Regions from separate parts of the Streptomyces sp. NPDC107528 genome, predicted to be linked through region 1. Evidence: riboswitches for the same ligand, from Rfam matches in the RefSeq annotation. Region 1 holds a riboswitch; each other region holds the start of a gene.
The links. Region 1 has a riboswitch for cobalamin ahead of metE (5-methyltetrahydropteroyltriglutamate--homocysteine S-methyltransferase). Riboswitches for the same ligand answer to the same signal wherever they lie in the genome.

Region 1 (4,137 bases):
TCCCCCATGCCGGTCGCGAGGAGGGCGGGATCGTCGCGGAGCGCGGCGAGTTGGCCGGGGTGGGCGAGCAGGGCGTGCAGGCTGTTGCCGACGTTGTTGATGCTGGGGTCCTGGCCGGCGACGAGCTGGTGACTCGGGGCTGATCGCCAGGGACGGAGTCGCTGGCGGCGCCACCCTGTGACCTGCCGTCCCGACTGCGCACGGCTCAGGGATGGGTTGTGGGGTGAGTAGTCATCACACACACGGCTGAAAAGGATCATGCCAGGGAGCGGAACTCGGGCGTCAGCTCCCCGGCAGATCGCTCCCGGTCTCAGGACGCGGAGAGTTCCTCACGGACCGTGCGGGCCGCGGCGACAAGGTTCTCCAGGGAGGCGCGCGTCTCGGGCCAGCCGCGGGTCTTCAGGCCGCAGTCGGGGTTGACCCAGAGCCGCTCGGCGGGGATGGCTTCAAGTCCCTTGCGCAGCAGGGCCGCTGCCTCCTCGGTGCTCGGTACGCGAGGGGAGTGGATGTCGTAGACGCCGGGTCCCGCCTCGCGCGGGTAGCCGTGCTCGGCCAGTTCGCGGGCCACCTGCATGTGCGAGCGGGCCGCTTCCAGGCTGATGACGTCGGCGTCGAGGTCGTCGATGGCCTGGACGATGTCGCCGAACTCCGCATAGCACATGTGCGTGTGGATCTGTGTGTCCGGGCGTACGCCGCTGGTGGTGAGGCGGAAGGATTCCGTGGCCCAGTCCAGGTAGGCCGGGTGGTCGGCGGCGCGCAGCGGCAGCGTCTCGCGCAGCGCGGGCTCGTCGACCTGGATGACCGAAGTGCCTGCGGACTCCAGGTCGTTGACCTCGTCGCGCAGGGCGAGGGCGACCTGCCGGGCGGTGTCGCCGAGCGGCTGGTCGTCGCGGACGAAGGACCAGGCGAGCATGGTGACCGGGCCGGTGAGCATGCCCTTGACCGGACGGGAGGTGAGGGACTGGGCGTACTGGGTCCAGCGCACCGTCATCGGCTCGGGGCGGGAGATGTCGCCGGCCAGGATCGGCGGACGGACGTAACGGGTGCCGTAGGACTGGACCCAGCCGTGCTGCGTGGCGAGGTAGCCGGTGAGCTGCTCGGCGAAGTACTGGACCATGTCGTTGCGTTCGGCCTCGCCGTGCACGAGGACGTCGATCCCGGTCTTCTCCTGGAAGGAGATGACCTCCTGGATCTCGGCCTTGATGCGCTCCTCGTACCCTGCGGCGTCGATGCGCCCGCCGCGCAGATCGGCGCGTGCGGTGCGCAGTTCGCCGGTCTGCGGGAAGGAGCCGATGGTGGTGGTCGGCAGCAGCGGCAGGCGGAGCTGGGCGCGCTGCGCGGCGGCCCGTTCGCCGTACGGCTGTGAGCGGCGGGTGTCCGCGTCGGTGACCGCCGCCGCCCTGGACCGGACGGCCGGGTCGCGGGTGATCGGAGAGCCGGCGCGGGACGTCAGGTCGGCCCGGTTGGCGGCGAGTTCGGCGGCGATGGTGTCGGTGCCCTGGGCGAGGCCCTTGGCGAGGGTGACGATCTCGGCGGTCTTCTGCCTCGCGAAGGCCAGCCAGCGCAGGACCTGTGGCTCGATGTCCCGCTCCAGACCCGTGTCCAGGGGCACATGGAGCAGTGAGCAGGAGGCGGCCACGTCGACCCGGTCGGCCAGCCCGAGCAGGGTGCCCAGGGTGGACAGGGACTTCTCCAGGTCGTTGACCCAGATGTTGCGTCCGTTGACCACGCCGGCGACCAGGCGCTTGCCGGGCAGACCGCCGGCGGCGGCGAGCGCGTCGAGGTTGGCGGCGGCGGACTCGGTGAAGTCCAGTGCCAGCCCGTCGACGGGGGCCTTCGCCAGCACCGGCAGGGCGTCGCCGAGCCGGTCGAAGTACGAGGCGATCAGCAGCTTCGGGCGGTCGGTGAGGGCACCCAGATCGCGGTAGGCGCGCTCGGCGGCGTTCAGCTCGGCCGGGGTGCGGTCCTGCACGAGTGCGGGCTCATCGAGCTGTGCCCACTGGGCGCCGGCCGCGCGCAGGTCGGCGAGAACCTCGGCGTACACCGGCAACAGGCGGTCCAGGAGCGTCAGCGGCTCGAAGTCGGCGGGCACACCGGGGCCGGGCTTGGCGAGCAGCAGGTAGGTGACCGGGCCGACCAGGACGGGGCGGGCGGCCAGGCCCAGCGCCAAGGCCTCCTTCAGCTCGGCGACCTGCTTGGCCGAGTCGGCCGTGAAGACGGTGTCCGGGCCCAACTCCGGCACCAGGTAGTGGTAGTTCGTGTCGAACCACTTCGTCATCTCCAGCGGTGCCACGTCCTGCGTGCCGCGGGCCATGGCGAAGTAGCGGTCGACGGTATCGGCCGTGACGGCGTCCCGGTGCCGCGCGGGGATCGCGCCGACCATGACGGTGGTGTCCAGGACGTGGTCGTAGTACGAGAAGTCGCCCGTCGGGACCTCGTGGATGCCGGCGTCGGCCAGCTGACGCCAGTTGGCGGCGCGCAGTTCGGCGGCCGTGGTGCGCAGGGCGTCGGGCGTGACGCGGCCCTTCCAGTAGCCCTCGATCGCCTTCTTCAGTTCCCGGTTCGGGCCCTGGCGGGGGTAGCCGTACACGGTGGCCCGTGCTGCCGCGGCTGCGGACTTCGTGGTCACGGAGATCTCCTTCGCGAGATGAATCCCTGGAATCCCGGGGACGGGACGAGAGCGCGAAGGGGTGACGAACCCGACGGTCGGAGCGTGCGCGGCTGGGCACGGTCGTCCGCCTGGTATGTACGCCGACCCGCCCTCGAGGTCACCGGGATGTCCGCGCGCGAGGTGTCCGCGCGCGGGCAGTTGGCAGGTCTTCGGACTCGCGGGCACGTCCTCCTGACCGGAGGACATCTACTGGCCGTCGCTTCCCAGGCCCCGTTCGTCGGGCCCAGTGCGGATGACGGCGGTCGTTCCCACTCACCGCTGCGGGGCAGTCCCGGATTCCCACCGGGTTCCCTCTTGCGACGCATCCCACCTGGAGGGCGGGGCGAACCAGCTGCACCCGCCAGCCTACGGGGTGGCACCTCGCAGGGGCGGACGGCGTCCGTCTTTCGGATGGTGAAATGGGACACCCGTGTGCCCGAGTTCCCCGAGCTCCCCGAGTGCCGGGAGTTCCCTGAGATCCCCGAGCTTCCCGAGCGTCCCTGGGCTCGCAACGCCACAAGGCGGGAAGCGCGCCGCGTCCGCGCTTCCCGCCCTTCCCCTGTGTCCGCCGCGCGGGAACCCTCACTCCCGGCGGCGACCTGGGCCCCTCGGCCCGCGGCGTACCAGGCCCTCAGTCCTGGTCGTAGACGTGGAACCCGCGGCCGGTCTTCCGGCCGAGCAGTCCCGCCTCCACCATCCGCTGGAGCAGCGGGGGAGGGGCGTAGAGGGGTTCCCTGAACTCGTCGTAGAGCGACTCGGCGATCGAGGCGATGGTGTCCAGCCCGATCAGGTCTGCCAGTTTCAGTGGGCCCATGGGGTGCGCGCAGCCCAGCTCCATGCCCGTGTCGATGTCGGCGGCGGTGGCGAAGCCGGACTCCGCCATCCGGACCGCGGACAGCAGGTACGGGATGAGCAGAGCGTTGACGACGAAGCCTGCCCGGTCCTGGGAGCGGATGACGGTCTTGCCGAGCGCGCGGACCGCGAAGTCCTCGACGGCGGCGACGGTCGTCCCCGACGTGTGCAGCGAGGTCACGACCTCCACCAGGGGCAGCACCGGCACCGGGTTGAAGAAGTGCAGGCCCACGACCCGGTCGGCCCGGCCGGTCGCCATGCCGAGCCGCATGACGGGGAGTGAGGAGGTGTTGGTCGCCAGCACCGCCTCCGGGTCCTCGACGATCTTGTCGAGCGTGGCGAAGACCTCGGTCTTGGCGGCCGGGTTCTCGACGACCGCCTCGACGACGAGCTGCCGGTCGGCGAGATCGTCCAGGCTGCCGCTGAAGACCATGCGGGCGAGGGCGTCCCGAGCCGCGGCCTCCTCCAGCTTGCCGCGGCGCACCGCGCGGCCGAGTGATGCCGCCACCCGGTCCCGTGCCGCGCGGGCCGCGACCGCGTCCACTTCGCAGACCACGGTGTCGAGCCCGGCCCGTGCGCACACCTCGGCGATCCCGGCCCCCATCTGCCCGCCGCCGACCACCCCGACGCGCCGG
Region 2 (4,137 bases), on a different contig from region 1:
TCGGCCTCGGCCTGCTCCTCGTAGAGGGCGTCACTGGAGCACAGGCACACCTCCGTGGCGCCGCTCTCCTCGAAGGTGCCCTCGGTGACCGGCTCGACGCCGCCCGCCTGGAAGAGGTTCGAGGCGAAGGTGAGGCGTGCGGTGTGCGCGGCGGCCGGGCCGAGCGCGGCCAGGAAGATCCGCGGCCGGGAGCCCGTGGCGGCCAGGTGGGCGTCGGAGCGGGCGCGCAGTGCCTCGTACGCCTCGTCGCGGCGGACCCGCGGGAGGCCGCCGGACCGGGGCTCCGGCGCGGGCGCACGCTCCACGGGCGGCTCGGTGAGGTTCGGGAACTCGCTGACGCCGGTGATCGGTTCGCGCCGCTTGGCGAGCTTGCCGGTGCGCGCCTGCCACGTCTCGGCGAGGTCCTGGCCCAGCTGGCCGGAGCGCAACGCGGCCGCCTGGCCGCCGGCCTGCTCGATCCGCTGGAAGAACGCCCAGCCCGCCCGGGCCAGTTCGTCGGTGAGGGACTCCACGTACCAGGAGCCGCCCGCCGGGTCGATCACCCGGGCGAGGTGCGACTCCTCGATGAGGATGGTCGAGGTGTTGCGGGCGATACGCCGCGCGAACGCGTCCGGCAGGCCGAGCGCGTGGTCGAAGGGCAGCACGGTCACGGCGTCGGCGCCGCCGACCCCGGCGGCCAGCGTGGCGACCGTCGTGCGCAGCATGTTCACCCAGGGGTCCCGGCGCGTCATCATCACCGGCGAGGTGACGGCGTGCTGCACCTGAGCGCTGGGCGCCCCGCAGACCTCGGTCACCCGCGCCCACAGCCGGCGCGCGGCCCGCAGCTTGGCGATCGTCAGGAACTGGTCGGCGGTGGCCGCATAGCGGAACTCCAGCTGGGCGCAGGCCTGTTCGGCCGTCAGCCCCGCCTCGGTGAGCTCGCGCAGATACGCGACACCGGTCGCCAGCGAGGAGCCCAGCTCCTGGGCGGCCGAGCCACCGGCCTCGTGGTACGGCAGCGCGTCCACGGTCAGCGCCCGCAGCCCCGGGTACTCCTCGGCGCACTGCCGGGCCAGCGCGGCGACCGGCGCGAACTGTGAGGACGTGCCCGTACGGGCCTCATGGCCGAGCGGGTCGGCGCCGAGGTTGCCGCGTGCCGCCTCCTTGGCGACGCCCCGCTCCGCGTACTGGCGCAGCAGCTCCCGTGCGGCGGGCTCCACGTCGGCGCCGGCGTCGAGGACGACGGGGGCCAGGTCGAGATAGACACCCTCCAGGGCCCGGCCGAGCGACGACACCGGGATGCCGGCCTCGCCGAGGACCAGCCAGAGCGAGGTGACGCCGTTCTCCAGGTCCGCGAGCACCAGGCCGTCCGTGAGCGCCGTGTGCCGCTGCCGCAGGTCCCAGCCGCCGGCCGTGCTGCCCTCGGCGCGACCGCCGCGGACGAACGGGGCGAATCCGGGCAGGCCGGGATCGGGCGCGGCTTCGCGCGAGGTGTAGAGGGGGCGGGTGCGCAGCCCGTCCTCCAACGCAGTGGACAGGGCGTCTTCCGCAGCCGGGCCCGAGACGTCCTTGCCCGACTTGCGCAGCACGCCTTCCACCAGGCGTTGCCATTGCTCATGGGTTGCGTCAGGGAACTCGGCGGCCAGCGAGAGCCCGTCGTCAGGCAGGACCGTCATGCTCGGATGCTAGGTCAGATCATCAAAGGAGCAGCAGAGGGCACGGCTGTGACCTTGCCCTCTTCCAGGTTGTGACCTGAGTCTCCGCACCCTGTCGAGCCTCCGGAAACCCGGACGAACGACCCGGCCACGAGCTGGGCTTGATAGCCTCCGGGAGCCAGTCGAGCCACACCCGAGGCCAGGGAATCCGGTGCGAATCCGGAACTGACGCGCAGCGGTGAGGGGGACCGGCGGGGCACAGACGCACGCCACTGGGAGACCGGGAAGGCGCCCCGTCGGGACGAACCCGAGTCCGAAGACCTGCTGGCACCTCCACGCCCCCGCGCGGAGGACGTCCGTAGGCCAGGCTCCGCGTACGAGCCCCGACAACCGAGGCACGCCTGTGTACCGTTTTGCCCTCCGTCCCGCCGCCCTGCTGCTCGCGCCCGCCCTCCTGCTCACCGCGTGCGGCGGCTCGGGAAGCGGCAGCGCCGAGGACACCGGGAAGTCCGCCGCCGCGGGCTACCCCGTCACCCTCGACAACTGCGGCCACAAGGTCACCCTGAAGGCGCCCCCGAAGCGGGCCGTGTCCCTCAACCAGGGCACCACGGAGATCCTGCTCTCCCTCGGCCTCGCCGACCGGGTGGTCGGCACGTCGACCTGGACCGACCCGGTCATGAAGGGCCTGGAGAAGGCGAACGCCTCCGTGCCGCGGCTCGCGGACAACGCGCCCTCCTTCGAGAAGGTCCTGGACGCCGACCCCGACTTCGTGGCCTCCTCCTTCGTCTCCACCCTCGGCAAGGGCGGCGTCGCCACCCGCGAGCAGTTCGAGGAGCTGGACGTGCCCACCTACGTCTCGCCCTCCGACTGCTCGGCGGGCAAGGACAACGACAGCGGCGGCGACGGCTCGCGCTCCACCCCGCTCACCCTCGACACCGTGTACGGCGAGATACGCGACCTGGCCCGCGCGTTCGGCGTCGCCGACCGCGGCGAGAAGCTCGTCGCCGAGCTGAAGGAGCGGGTGCGCAAGTCCATCGCCCAGCTGGACGCCTCCGATGTCACCCTCATGTACTGGTTCGCCAACTCCCAGTCGCCCTACCTCGCGGGCTGCTGCGGCGCGCCGGGTGCCATCACCCGCGCCGTCGGCGCGCGCAACGCCTTCTCCGACACCCACGACGAGTGGCCCCAGATCGGCTGGGAGACCGTCGCCGACCGCGACCCCGACGTCCTCGTGATCGGCGACCTCACGCGCAAGCAGCAGACCGCGGAGACCGCCGGGGCCAAGATCCGCTTCCTGGAAACAGACCCCGCCACCCGCAATCTGACCGCCGTGAAGAAGAAGCGGTACGTCCTGCTCAGCGGGCAGGCGATGAACCCGTCCATCCGCACGGTCGAAGGGATCGAGAAGGTCGCCGCGGCCCTGCGCGACTTCGGGCTCGCCGGGCCCGCCGGGCCCGCAGGACCCTCAGGACCCGCCAAGTGAGCGTCCGTACGCCGCTGCTGACCCTCGGCGGCCTGGCGGCGCTGCTCGCGTCGGTCGCCGTCGCCGTGACGATCGGGCCGGCCGACATCTCCACGGCGGACGTGTGGGCGTCCGTGGCCGCCCATCTCGGCCTCGGCGAGGGCAGGTTGGCGCCGCTGCGGGACGGCATCGTGTGGAACCTGCGCATGCCGCGCACGCTGCTCGCCGCCGTGTGCGGGGCCGGGCTCGCCGTGTGCGGGGCGGTCATGCAGTCGCTGCTGCGCAATCCGCTGGCCGATCCGTTCGTCCTCGGCGTGTCCTCCGGCGCGTCCACGGGAGCGGTCGCCGTGGTCGTGCTGGGGGCCGGCGGGGGAGTGCTCTCGCTGTCGTCGGGTGCCTTCCTCGGCGCGCTGCTCTCCTTCGCCATGGTGCTGCTGCTCAGCCACGTCCTCGGCGGCAGCACGGACCGGGTCGTGCTGTCCGGGGTCGCGGCCATGCAGCTGTTCTCCGCGCTGACCTCGTTCATCGTGCTGACCTCCGCCGACGCCGAGACCACCCGGGGCGTGCTGTTCTGGCTGCTGGGCTCGCTCACCGGCGCCGACTGGGGACAGGTCCTGCTGTGCGCCGCCGTACTGGCCGTGGTCCTCGCCCTCTGCCTCGGGTACGCCCGCACCCTGGACGCCTTCGCCTTCGGGGACGACGCCGCCGCCGGACTCGGCGTCCGCGTCGCCCGCACCCGGCTGGTCCTGCTCTGCGCGACCGCACTGCTCACCGCCGCCCTGGTCAGCTGCGCCGGCGCGATCGGCTTCGTCGGCCTGGTCCTGCCGCACGCCACCCGGGCCCTCACCGGCTCCGGCCACGCCCGTCTGCTGCCGGTCACGGCACTGACCGGAGCCGTCTTCCTGGTGTGGGTGGACACCGTCGCCCGCACCATCCTCGACCCCCAGGAGGTCCCCGTGGGCGTCGTCACGTCCCTCATCGGCGTACCGGCCTTCATCGCCGTGCTCTACCGAGGACGGAGGACGGCGGCATGACCAGCCT
Region 3 (4,137 bases), on a different contig from region 1:
GTCCGACCGGCCGCCATTTCGCGTTCGACCGACCCGCCTGCTCGGTCGGGTAGAAGTTGATGTCGACGACCCGGTCGAGGAACGTGACGGCCGTGCGGACGGTCGCGTCCAGCCGCTCCCAGTCGATGTCGCCGGTCATCGTGTTCACGAAGGCGCCGAGGTTGACCGACCCCAGGTTGCAGACCGCCGTCTCCCCGTCGTCCGTGACCTCCAGGATCTCCGTGCAGAGGTTGGAGGAGTGCACGACATGGCCCGGCAGGGCCGTCTGGTTGGCGGTGCGGTTGGCGGCGTCCTTGAAGGTCATCCAGCCGTTGCCGGTCTGCGCGAGGGTACGCATCATGCGGCCGTACAGGTCACGGGCCGGGATGGTCTTCTTCGCGAGCCCGGCCGCCTCCGCCTTGCGGTACGCCGCGTCGAACTCCTCGCCCCACAGGTCGACGAGATCCGGCACGTCCGACGGCGAGAACAGCGACCACGACTCGTCGGCGTTGACCCGGCGCATGAACTCGTCCGGGATCCAGTGCGCGAGGTTCAGGTTGTGCGTACGGCGGGCGTCCTCACCGGTGTTGTCCCGCAGCTCCAGGAACTCCTCGATGTCGGAGTGCCAGGTCTCCAGGTAGACCGCGGCGGCCCCCTTGCGCCGGCCGCCCTGGTTCACCGCGGCGACCGAGGCGTCGAGGGTCTTCAGGAACGGGACGATGCCGTTGGAGTGCCCGTTGGTGCCGCGGATCAGCGAACCCCGGGAGCGGATGCGGGAGTACGACAGGCCGATGCCGCCGGCGTGCTTCGAGAGGCGGGCGACCTGGTGGTAGCGGTCGTAGATGGAGTCCAGCTCGTCCTTGGGGGAGTCGAGGAGGTAGCAGGACGACATCTGGGGGTGCCGGGTGCCGGAGTTGAAGAGGGTGGGGGAGGAGGGGAGGTAGTCGAGGCGGCTCATGAGCCCGTAGAGCGCGGCGACTTCGTCCACCGACCGGGCGGTGTCGTCCTCGGCGAGACCGGCGGCGACGCGCAGCATGAAGTGCTGGGGCGTCTCGACGACCTTGCGGGTGATGGGGTGCCGCAGGAGGTAGCGGCTGTGCAGGGTGCGCAGCCCGAAGTAGCCGAAACGGTCGTCGCCGTCCGTGTCGACCAGCGCGTCGAGGCGGGCCGCGTGCAGGCGCACGAACTCGGCGGTCCGGTCGGCGATCAGGCCCTCGCGGTGCCCGACCGCGACCGACCCGGTGAAGGACGTGACGCCCTGCGAGGCGGCTTCGGCGGCGATGGAGAGGGTCAGCAGCCGGGCGGCGAGCCTGCTGTAGGCGGGGTCCTCGGAGATCAGGCCGGCCGCCGCCTCGGTGGCCAGCTCGCGCAGCTCCGCCTCGTCCGCGAACGCGGACCGGCCGCGCAGCGCGGCGGCGGCGACCCGGCCGGGGTCGGCGTCGGGGAGGTCGGCGGTCAGCTCGGTCAGGATCCGCAGCAGATCGGCACCGTGGCCCGCAGGGCCTCCGTTGAGGGTGGCGGTGGGAGACGGGTGGGCGGTTCCCGGAGCGTCCTCGTCCGTGAGGACGGTAGGAACGGCTGAGGCCGGATCTGCGGGCGCGATGGTCACGTGGGGGCTCTCCCTCGCTCGGCACGGGGGCCTCGGCGAGGGCAGGGGGCAGCACACGAGCGCACACGGCGTCGCGTCCACCGGCCCATTCCGCGAGGCCCGGACGTCGGGCGCACCGGCCGGGTGGCCGGGCGCGCTGTCGGCAGGTCCTCGGACTGACTCCTGCGCACGCCGGTCCTGGAACAGACATGCACAAGTACACCGTTGCGGGACAGTTCCGGATTCGCACCGGATTCCCCTGCGGCGACAGCGAGCATGAGCATACATCTTGTGCTCACCCGCCACGCCACCCCCAGATGTTGTGTCGTGCTGGTTTCAGAGCGTCAACTTGTGGGTGAGGAGCGTGATGTCGGCGAGGTGCGGGATCGGGCTCCGGTCCCGCTCGGGCATGCGGACGAAGCCCGGGGTTCGTGGATCGCCGTCCTGGAGGCCGGCCTGGGCGGTGATCTCGCCGAGGGCCGCCGGGTTGCGGGGGTTCCGGGAGTGCTTCGCCTTCGACCGGTACGGCAGGCGCGGGAACGTCTTCTGCGAGTGGCACCGGCGGCAGATCTGGGACGTGCTGTGCCGGGCGGATCGGCCCGGACGAGAGGAGGCGGCTGCGCGGCGGCAACATGGACCAGTGCCGCGCCGCCCTCGCCCGGATCGCGCGCAACGCGGACAAGCTCGGCCTGGCGGAGGGCTTCGAGCGCAAGGTCCGTTTCCCGCACAGCATCATCCAGGCCTACTTCGGCTACCGGGTGCTGTGGCAGCCGGGCGAGCGGGGAGCCGGCGAGCGCGTCGAGCAGGTGCTCCAGCCACCCGGACCCAGCCGCGAACAGCTCATGGCCCTGGTGCTGTTGTCGCGCCGCCGGGCGGCGCGGGTCAGGGCCCGCCGGGAAGGCGTACGGGCCGAGGTGACGAAGGAGGTCGAGGAACGGCTTCGACGGTCACGGGTGCGCGGGCGCACCCTGGCCCACCGGCTCTGCAAGGCCGCGGAACGCCGCACCGACGATCCGAAGGCGCTCGATCTCTACGCGGCCGCCGTGGAGATCGAGAGCGTGGAGGACTCTCCACGGCTGCTGGGCGACATCCTGGACGAAGTGCGCGGGACCTGGACCGGTTTCAAGGGCGACCGGCGCAGGCTCGACGACGCCAAACTGAGGCTGCTCAGGCAACTCGGAGCCGCCCTGCGCAGCGTCTCCGACCGGATCGACACCACCCCGCTCTACGAACAGCTCGTCCAGATCGGTGTGAAGGAACCCTCCTGCTCGATACGCCTGGCCGTCGCCCAGGAGTTCGGCAGCGGCGGCAATCCGGCCTTCGCCGTGGTCCGCGGGCGGATCGGGCTGAACACCGACCCCGGGCAGGAGTACAGCGACCGGCTCGGCGAGCTGAAGGCCTGGAAACGCGGTGAGTACGAGCAGTGGGCCGAGCGCATGGCGCGGGCGCGGGCGACGGGCGCGCCCTCACGGGCCAGGACCGAGCGCATCGGGCGGCTGCAGCAGGACCGGCGCGAGCTCAATGAGGAGTACCGCAGGAAACGGGTCGTTCTGTTCCGGGAGTTCGTGATGCGTGCCTGGATGATCCCCATGCTGCTGGGCTCCGTCGACGAGGCACACCGTGACGAGGCCCGCGAACGCCTCACCAAGTGGCTGCGCCATCTGGACCCGAAGGCGACCGGCGGCGCCCCCGATCTGCCGCTCGCCCTGGAGGCCGCGCTGGCCCAGGGCTTCAAGTACGCGGCCAACCGCCGGATCCGGCATCCGCGGGCCTACCAGGGGGGTCGCGCGGACCTGATCCGGCAGGCGGAGACCGTGCTCCAGCAGTCCCGGTGCTGGTACGCGCAGCTCATGCTGCTCCAGGCGCTGTGCCTGTGGAGGCTTCCCGACACCGTCGGCTCCACGAGCGGGAGCGGCACGCGACGCCGGGCGGGGACGGGCACGACGACGGGCGCGAGCCGCCACGGGCGCTGGGCGGAGCGACCCCCGTGCAGACCGTGGAGCGCTGGCTGTCGATGGCCGGCACGGCGAACCGGGCACCCGGGCATCCCGAGGCGAACGGTGCGTCGCCCCCGCGGCCCCTGCATCCGTTCGTCGCCGAGGCGGGGGACCTGGTGGCCCTCACCCTGGAGACCGGGCAACCCGAGCGTTTCCTCTGGATCGACGAGAAGGGCGTCGCCGACAACATCGGCGCGCGCACCGGCAACCCCCGGCACTACAGCAAGCACAACCTGTGGATCCCGCCCTCGGTCGGCTGGAGCACCCTCGACGCGCGCGCCCAGTGCCTGGTCGCCGACGTGCTGGTGTTGCTGAACCTCATCGAACGGGACGGGCATCCGGACGAGGTCGAGGAGCGGATGATCCGCGCGGAGCAGCCGGGGACGTCGTCACTCCCGCCGTGCATCCGCAGCGATCGCCGCCCGCTGCGGCCCGACCTGCGGGCCGGCATGGCGGACCCGCCCGCGCCGGGGACGACCTGTCCGCCCGACTGCAAGTTCCAGCTCTGCCCCTACCCGCCCCGGGGCTGTGTGCCGCGCGGGGAGATCCGGGAGCCGTTCTGCCGCCAGCAGC
Region 4 (4,137 bases), on a different contig from region 1:
AAGGGCGACCGTCCCGAAGAAGGAGGCGAACACGCCACCGCGGTCGATGTCACCCACCACCAGCACGGGCAGCCCGGCATTGCGGGCGATCCCCATGTTGACGATGTCGGTCCGCCGCAGATTGATCTCCGCCGGAGAGCCGGCCCCCTCACAGATCACCGCGTCATACGTGCCCCGCAACTCGGCGAGACAGTCGAGCACGGTCCCGAGCAGCTGCTGCTGCCGCCCGCCGTGCAGCCTCTCCCCGGGGGTCGGCCCCCCAGACCCCCCGAAGAAACCGCGTGCGCTCAGCTCACCCACCGGCTTGCCCAGCAGCACCACCTGACTGCTCTGCTCACCACCGGGCTTGAGCAGCACGGGATTCATCAGCGCGGTCGGCTCGACCCGGCACGCCTGTGCCTGCATGGCCTGCGCCCGCCCGATTTCGGCGCCCTCGCGCGTGACGAACGAGTTGAGGGACATGTTCTGCGCCTTGAACGGCGCGACCTTCACTCCCTGGCGCACCAGCCACCGGCAGATCCCGGCGGTGACGACGCTCTTGCCCGCGTCGGACGTGGTGCCGGCGACGAGGAGACCACCGCCCGTCATGAGGTACGTCCCTTCACGATGTGGCGCGCGGCGACACAGACGCCGAGCGCCAGCCAGCCCACGCGCTTCGACAGCCGTACGGCCCGTTCGATGTCCCGCGTGCCGACGGCCCGCCCGTCCCCGTTCAGCACGGGCCGACGCTCGACGCGTCCGCCGTAGGACAGCGTCCCGCCCAGCCGCACCCCGAGCGCCCCCGCGAACGAGGCCTCCACGGGACCGGCGTTGGGGCTCGGATGCTTGGCGGCGTCGGTACGCCAGGCCCGTACCGCTCCACGGGGGTCGGCCCCGGCGACGGCGGCGAGTACGGCGGTCAGCCGCGACCCCGGCCACCCCGCCACGTCGTCGAGCCTCGCCGAAGCCCAGCCGTACCGGCGGTACTTGGGCGACTTGTGCCCGACCATGGCATCGAGCGTGTTCACGGCCCGGAACCCGACCAGCCCGGGAACGCCGGCCACGGCGCCCCACACCAGCGCACCCACGACCGCGTCGGAGGTGTTCTCGGCGACGGACTCCACGACCGCCCGTGCGATCCCGTCCGCGTCCAGCGCCTGTGGATCCCGCCCGCACAGATGCGGCAGCCGGGCACGTGCGCCCGCGATGTCCCCCGCTTCGAGCGCCTGCCCGATGACCCGGGCCTCCCGGGCGAGCGAAGTCCCCCCGACGACCGCCCAGGTGGCGGCGCCGGTCAGCGCGACGGAGGCGGCTGGCGACGTACGTACGGCACGGGCTGCGGCGGCACCGAGCGCCAGGGCGCCACCGGCGCACACGGCGGTGTGTACCGCACCCCATGCGCGGTGGTCGCGCCACAACACCCGTTCCACGGCGGCGGCGGTCCTTCCGAACACGGCGACCGGATGCCCTCGGCGAGGATCGCCGAGCAACAGATCACCGAGAAGGCCGGCGGCGGCGCCGTACGCGAATACGCGATCGGCACGCATCGGGGTCAGCCGATCGTCGAGTCAGACGAGGGTCCGGTTCTGCATGTCGATCGGCAGGCGTGCATCGCGTTATGTCCTCACTCAGGGTGTCCGCGCCCTGGTTCGACGAGATCGGCGGTGAGAGTTCCTGGCTCCCGGGGCTATCTACCCCGGTGACAGTGGCGGGACCGCGCCGGATTCACACCGGCTTCCTCTCCTGCCGCCGCACATGGCTCCGGCAGTCCACCACGGGGTTGGAACGGCCGTCAACTTGCCGTTGACCTGCGAAGGGAGAGTGTGCGAAGGCCCACACAGCAGTGAGGTGCGAGACGGTGATCCGTCCCGCACCTCGGTGTTTCAGGTGATGCGCGCCGTGCGTCAGGCCACGATCAGATAGATGCCGTACGCCACTGCCGCCGCGCAGGCCGCGAAGCACGCGTACGCGCCGGTGACCGCGAGAGAGGCCGAGTCGCCCTGCGCCACGGCCCGTTCGCGCCGGGACAGGCCCGCGATGCCGAGGGTGAACAGGCCCACCAGGGCCACGGTGACCACGAGGCTGACGCCGAAGACGGAGCCGAGTGCCGCCCAGTCGATCTTCATGCTGCTGCTTTCTCGAGTGAGTGAGGGGGAGTGACTGGAGTGACCGGCTGCATCAGACCGTGGCCTTCGAAGGCTTCGGCTCCGAGGACTGGGCCGGGATGGTGGCCGTGAGTTCCTCGGTCGCCGTGCCCACGGGCGGCGGGGTCACGGCGGCCATGGCCGTGGTCACCACGCCGGCCGGCTCGTCGGACTCGTTGACGTTGGTGTGGTCGATGACCTCGCGACGGGAGATCTTCCAGATCGCGGCGCTGGAGGCGACCAGGAAGACCGCGACGACACCCGTGCCCCAGGCGCCGAAGCCCGTCACGTACTCCGCGATCGCGCCGACCAGCGCGGCGGCCGGGAGGGTGAGGCCCCAGGCGACGAACATGCGGGTCGCCGTCGACCAGCGGACCACGCCGCCCTTGCGGCCGAGGCCCGCGCCCATCACCGCGCCGGAGACGGAGTGCGTGGTGGACAGGGAGAAGCCGAGGTGGGAGGAGGCCAGGATGACGGTGGCCGCGCTGGTCTGGGCGGCGAAGCCCTGCTGCGGCTGAAGGTCGGTCAGGCCCTTGCCCATGGTGCGGATGATGCGCCAGCCGCCGAGGTAGGTGCCGAGCGCGATGGCCAGGCCCGCGGAGAGGATGACCCACATGGGCGGGTCGGAGTCGGGCGCGAGGGTGCCGCCGGCGACCAGGGCGAGGGTGATGATGCCCATCGTCTTCTGCGCGTCGTTGGTGCCGTGGGCCAGGGAGACCAGGCCGGCGGAGGCGATCTGGCCGGCGCGGTAGCCCTTCTTGGCGGACTCGCCGTCGGCCTTCTTGCCGAGCGAGTAGGTCAGGCGTGTGGCCAGCAGCGCCGCGATTCCCGCGACCAGCGGGGCGGCGATCGCCGGGATCAGCACCTTGGTGACGAGCGCGTCGCCGTGGACCGCGCCGACGCCGGCCGAGGCGATGGTGGCGCCGATCAGACCGCCCATCAGGGCGTGCGAGGAGCTGGAGGGCAGGCCCACCAGCCAGGTCAGCAGATTCCAGAGGATCGCGCCGACCAACGCGGCGAAGATGACCTCGGGACGGATGCCGGTCTCGTCGACGAGACCCTTGGAGATCGTGTTGGCGACCTCCACGGAGAGGAAAGCGCCTACAAGGTTCAGCGCGGCGGACATGGCCACCGCGACCTTGGGCTTGAGCGCACCGGTCGAGATGGTGGTGGCCATCGCGTTGGCGGTGTCGTGGAAACCGTTCGTGAAATCGAACGCGAGTGCGGTTACCACCACAATCGCGAGGATCAGCGAGAAGTTTTCCATTTACCCAGGCAATCGTTCGAGGTCATTGGCTGGATGAACGTAGGTAACCTGAGTGAACGGAAGGTGAACTGGGGTGAGCCGCACGGTGTCCGTAGGAGGGGGTTAATCGTCCGGTGGGCGAGGCCCCTGTCCCTCGGCCGTCGCGCGGCCCAGGCGCCGCAAGGTCAGTAGCCTCGGGCAAGCTTTTTCAGCTGGCTCATGGACCCGTTGAAGAGATTTTGGTCACCGGGCAGGCTCCCGCTGCCGTTGTCGTACTGCCAGATGGTCCAGAACTGCCATCCGGCCGGCAGCGCCCCCGCGCTGGAGGAGTCGTAGCGCGCTATCCATAGCGCGTGGTTCGAGGCGAAGGCGCGGCTGCCGCCGGTGCAGTTGTTCCACCAGTGCGTGGTCGTGTAGATCACCGGACGGCGCCCGGTCAGCCGCTTCACCTCGTTGCTGAAGGACTGGATCCAGCTGACCATCTTCGCCTTGCTCAGCCCGTAGCACTTGTGCTTGCTGTACGGGTTGTACTCGATGTCGAGGGCGGGCGGCAGAGTCCAGCCGTCGGACCGCCAACTGCCGCCGTTGCGCACGAAGTAGGCGGCCTGCGTCCTGCCCGACGACTTGTTCGGCAGCGCGAAGTGGTAGGCGCCGCGGATCAGGCCGGCGTTGCGGGAGCCGTTGTACTGCTGGCCGAAGTAGGGGTTGCGGTAGGTGTGGGACTCGGTCGCCTTGACGTAGACGAACTTGGCGCCCTTGCTCTTCGAG

Region 2: it holds a riboswitch for cobalamin, as region 1 does, so the genes downstream of both, ACZ7L5_RS04465 (ABC transporter substrate-binding protein) here and metE (5-methyltetrahydropteroyltriglutamate--homocysteine S-methyltransferase) in region 1, are expected to answer to the same signal.
Region 3: it holds a riboswitch for cobalamin, as region 1 does, so the genes downstream of both, ACZ7L5_RS21375 (ribonucleoside-diphosphate reductase subunit alpha) here and metE (5-methyltetrahydropteroyltriglutamate--homocysteine S-methyltransferase) in region 1, are expected to answer to the same signal.
Region 4: it holds a riboswitch for cobalamin, as region 1 does, so the genes downstream of both, ACZ7L5_RS09615 (cobalamin biosynthesis protein) here and metE (5-methyltetrahydropteroyltriglutamate--homocysteine S-methyltransferase) in region 1, are expected to answer to the same signal.

The regions. Positions count from the first base shown of each region.
Region 1 covers NZ_JBVKAV010000005.1:255,082-259,218, forward strand. The annotation lists gene ACZ7L5_RS18065 (hypothetical protein) at 1-143, shown strand, start outside; gene metE (5-methyltetrahydropteroyltriglutamate--homocysteine S-methyltransferase) at 311-2,629, opposite strand; cobalamin riboswitch at 2,795-3,018, opposite strand; gene ACZ7L5_RS18075 (3-hydroxybutyryl-CoA dehydrogenase) at 3,282-4,137, opposite strand, start outside.
Region 2 covers NZ_JBVKAV010000001.1:933,460-937,596, forward strand. The annotation lists gene ACZ7L5_RS04460 (methylmalonyl-CoA mutase family protein) at 1-1,655, opposite strand, end outside; cobalamin riboswitch at 1,797-1,977, shown strand; gene ACZ7L5_RS04465 (ABC transporter substrate-binding protein) at 2,038-3,117, shown strand; gene ACZ7L5_RS04470 (FecCD family ABC transporter permease) at 3,114-4,130, shown strand; gene ACZ7L5_RS04475 (ABC transporter ATP-binding protein) at 4,127-4,137, shown strand, end outside.
Region 3 covers NZ_JBVKAV010000006.1:348,937-353,073, forward strand. The annotation lists gene ACZ7L5_RS21375 (ribonucleoside-diphosphate reductase subunit alpha) at 1-1,588, opposite strand, end outside; cobalamin riboswitch at 1,713-1,851, opposite strand; gene ACZ7L5_RS21380 (hypothetical protein) at 2,200-3,879, shown strand; gene ACZ7L5_RS21385 (hypothetical protein) at 3,864-4,137, shown strand, end outside.
Region 4 covers NZ_JBVKAV010000002.1:1,003,171-1,007,307, forward strand. The annotation lists gene ACZ7L5_RS09610 (cobyric acid synthase) at 1-588, opposite strand, end outside; gene ACZ7L5_RS09615 (cobalamin biosynthesis protein) at 585-1,526, opposite strand; cobalamin riboswitch at 1,629-1,768, opposite strand; gene ACZ7L5_RS09620 (hypothetical protein) at 1,884-2,105, opposite strand; gene ACZ7L5_RS09625 (inorganic phosphate transporter) at 2,158-3,390, opposite strand; gene ACZ7L5_RS09630 (lysozyme) at 3,555-4,137, opposite strand, start outside.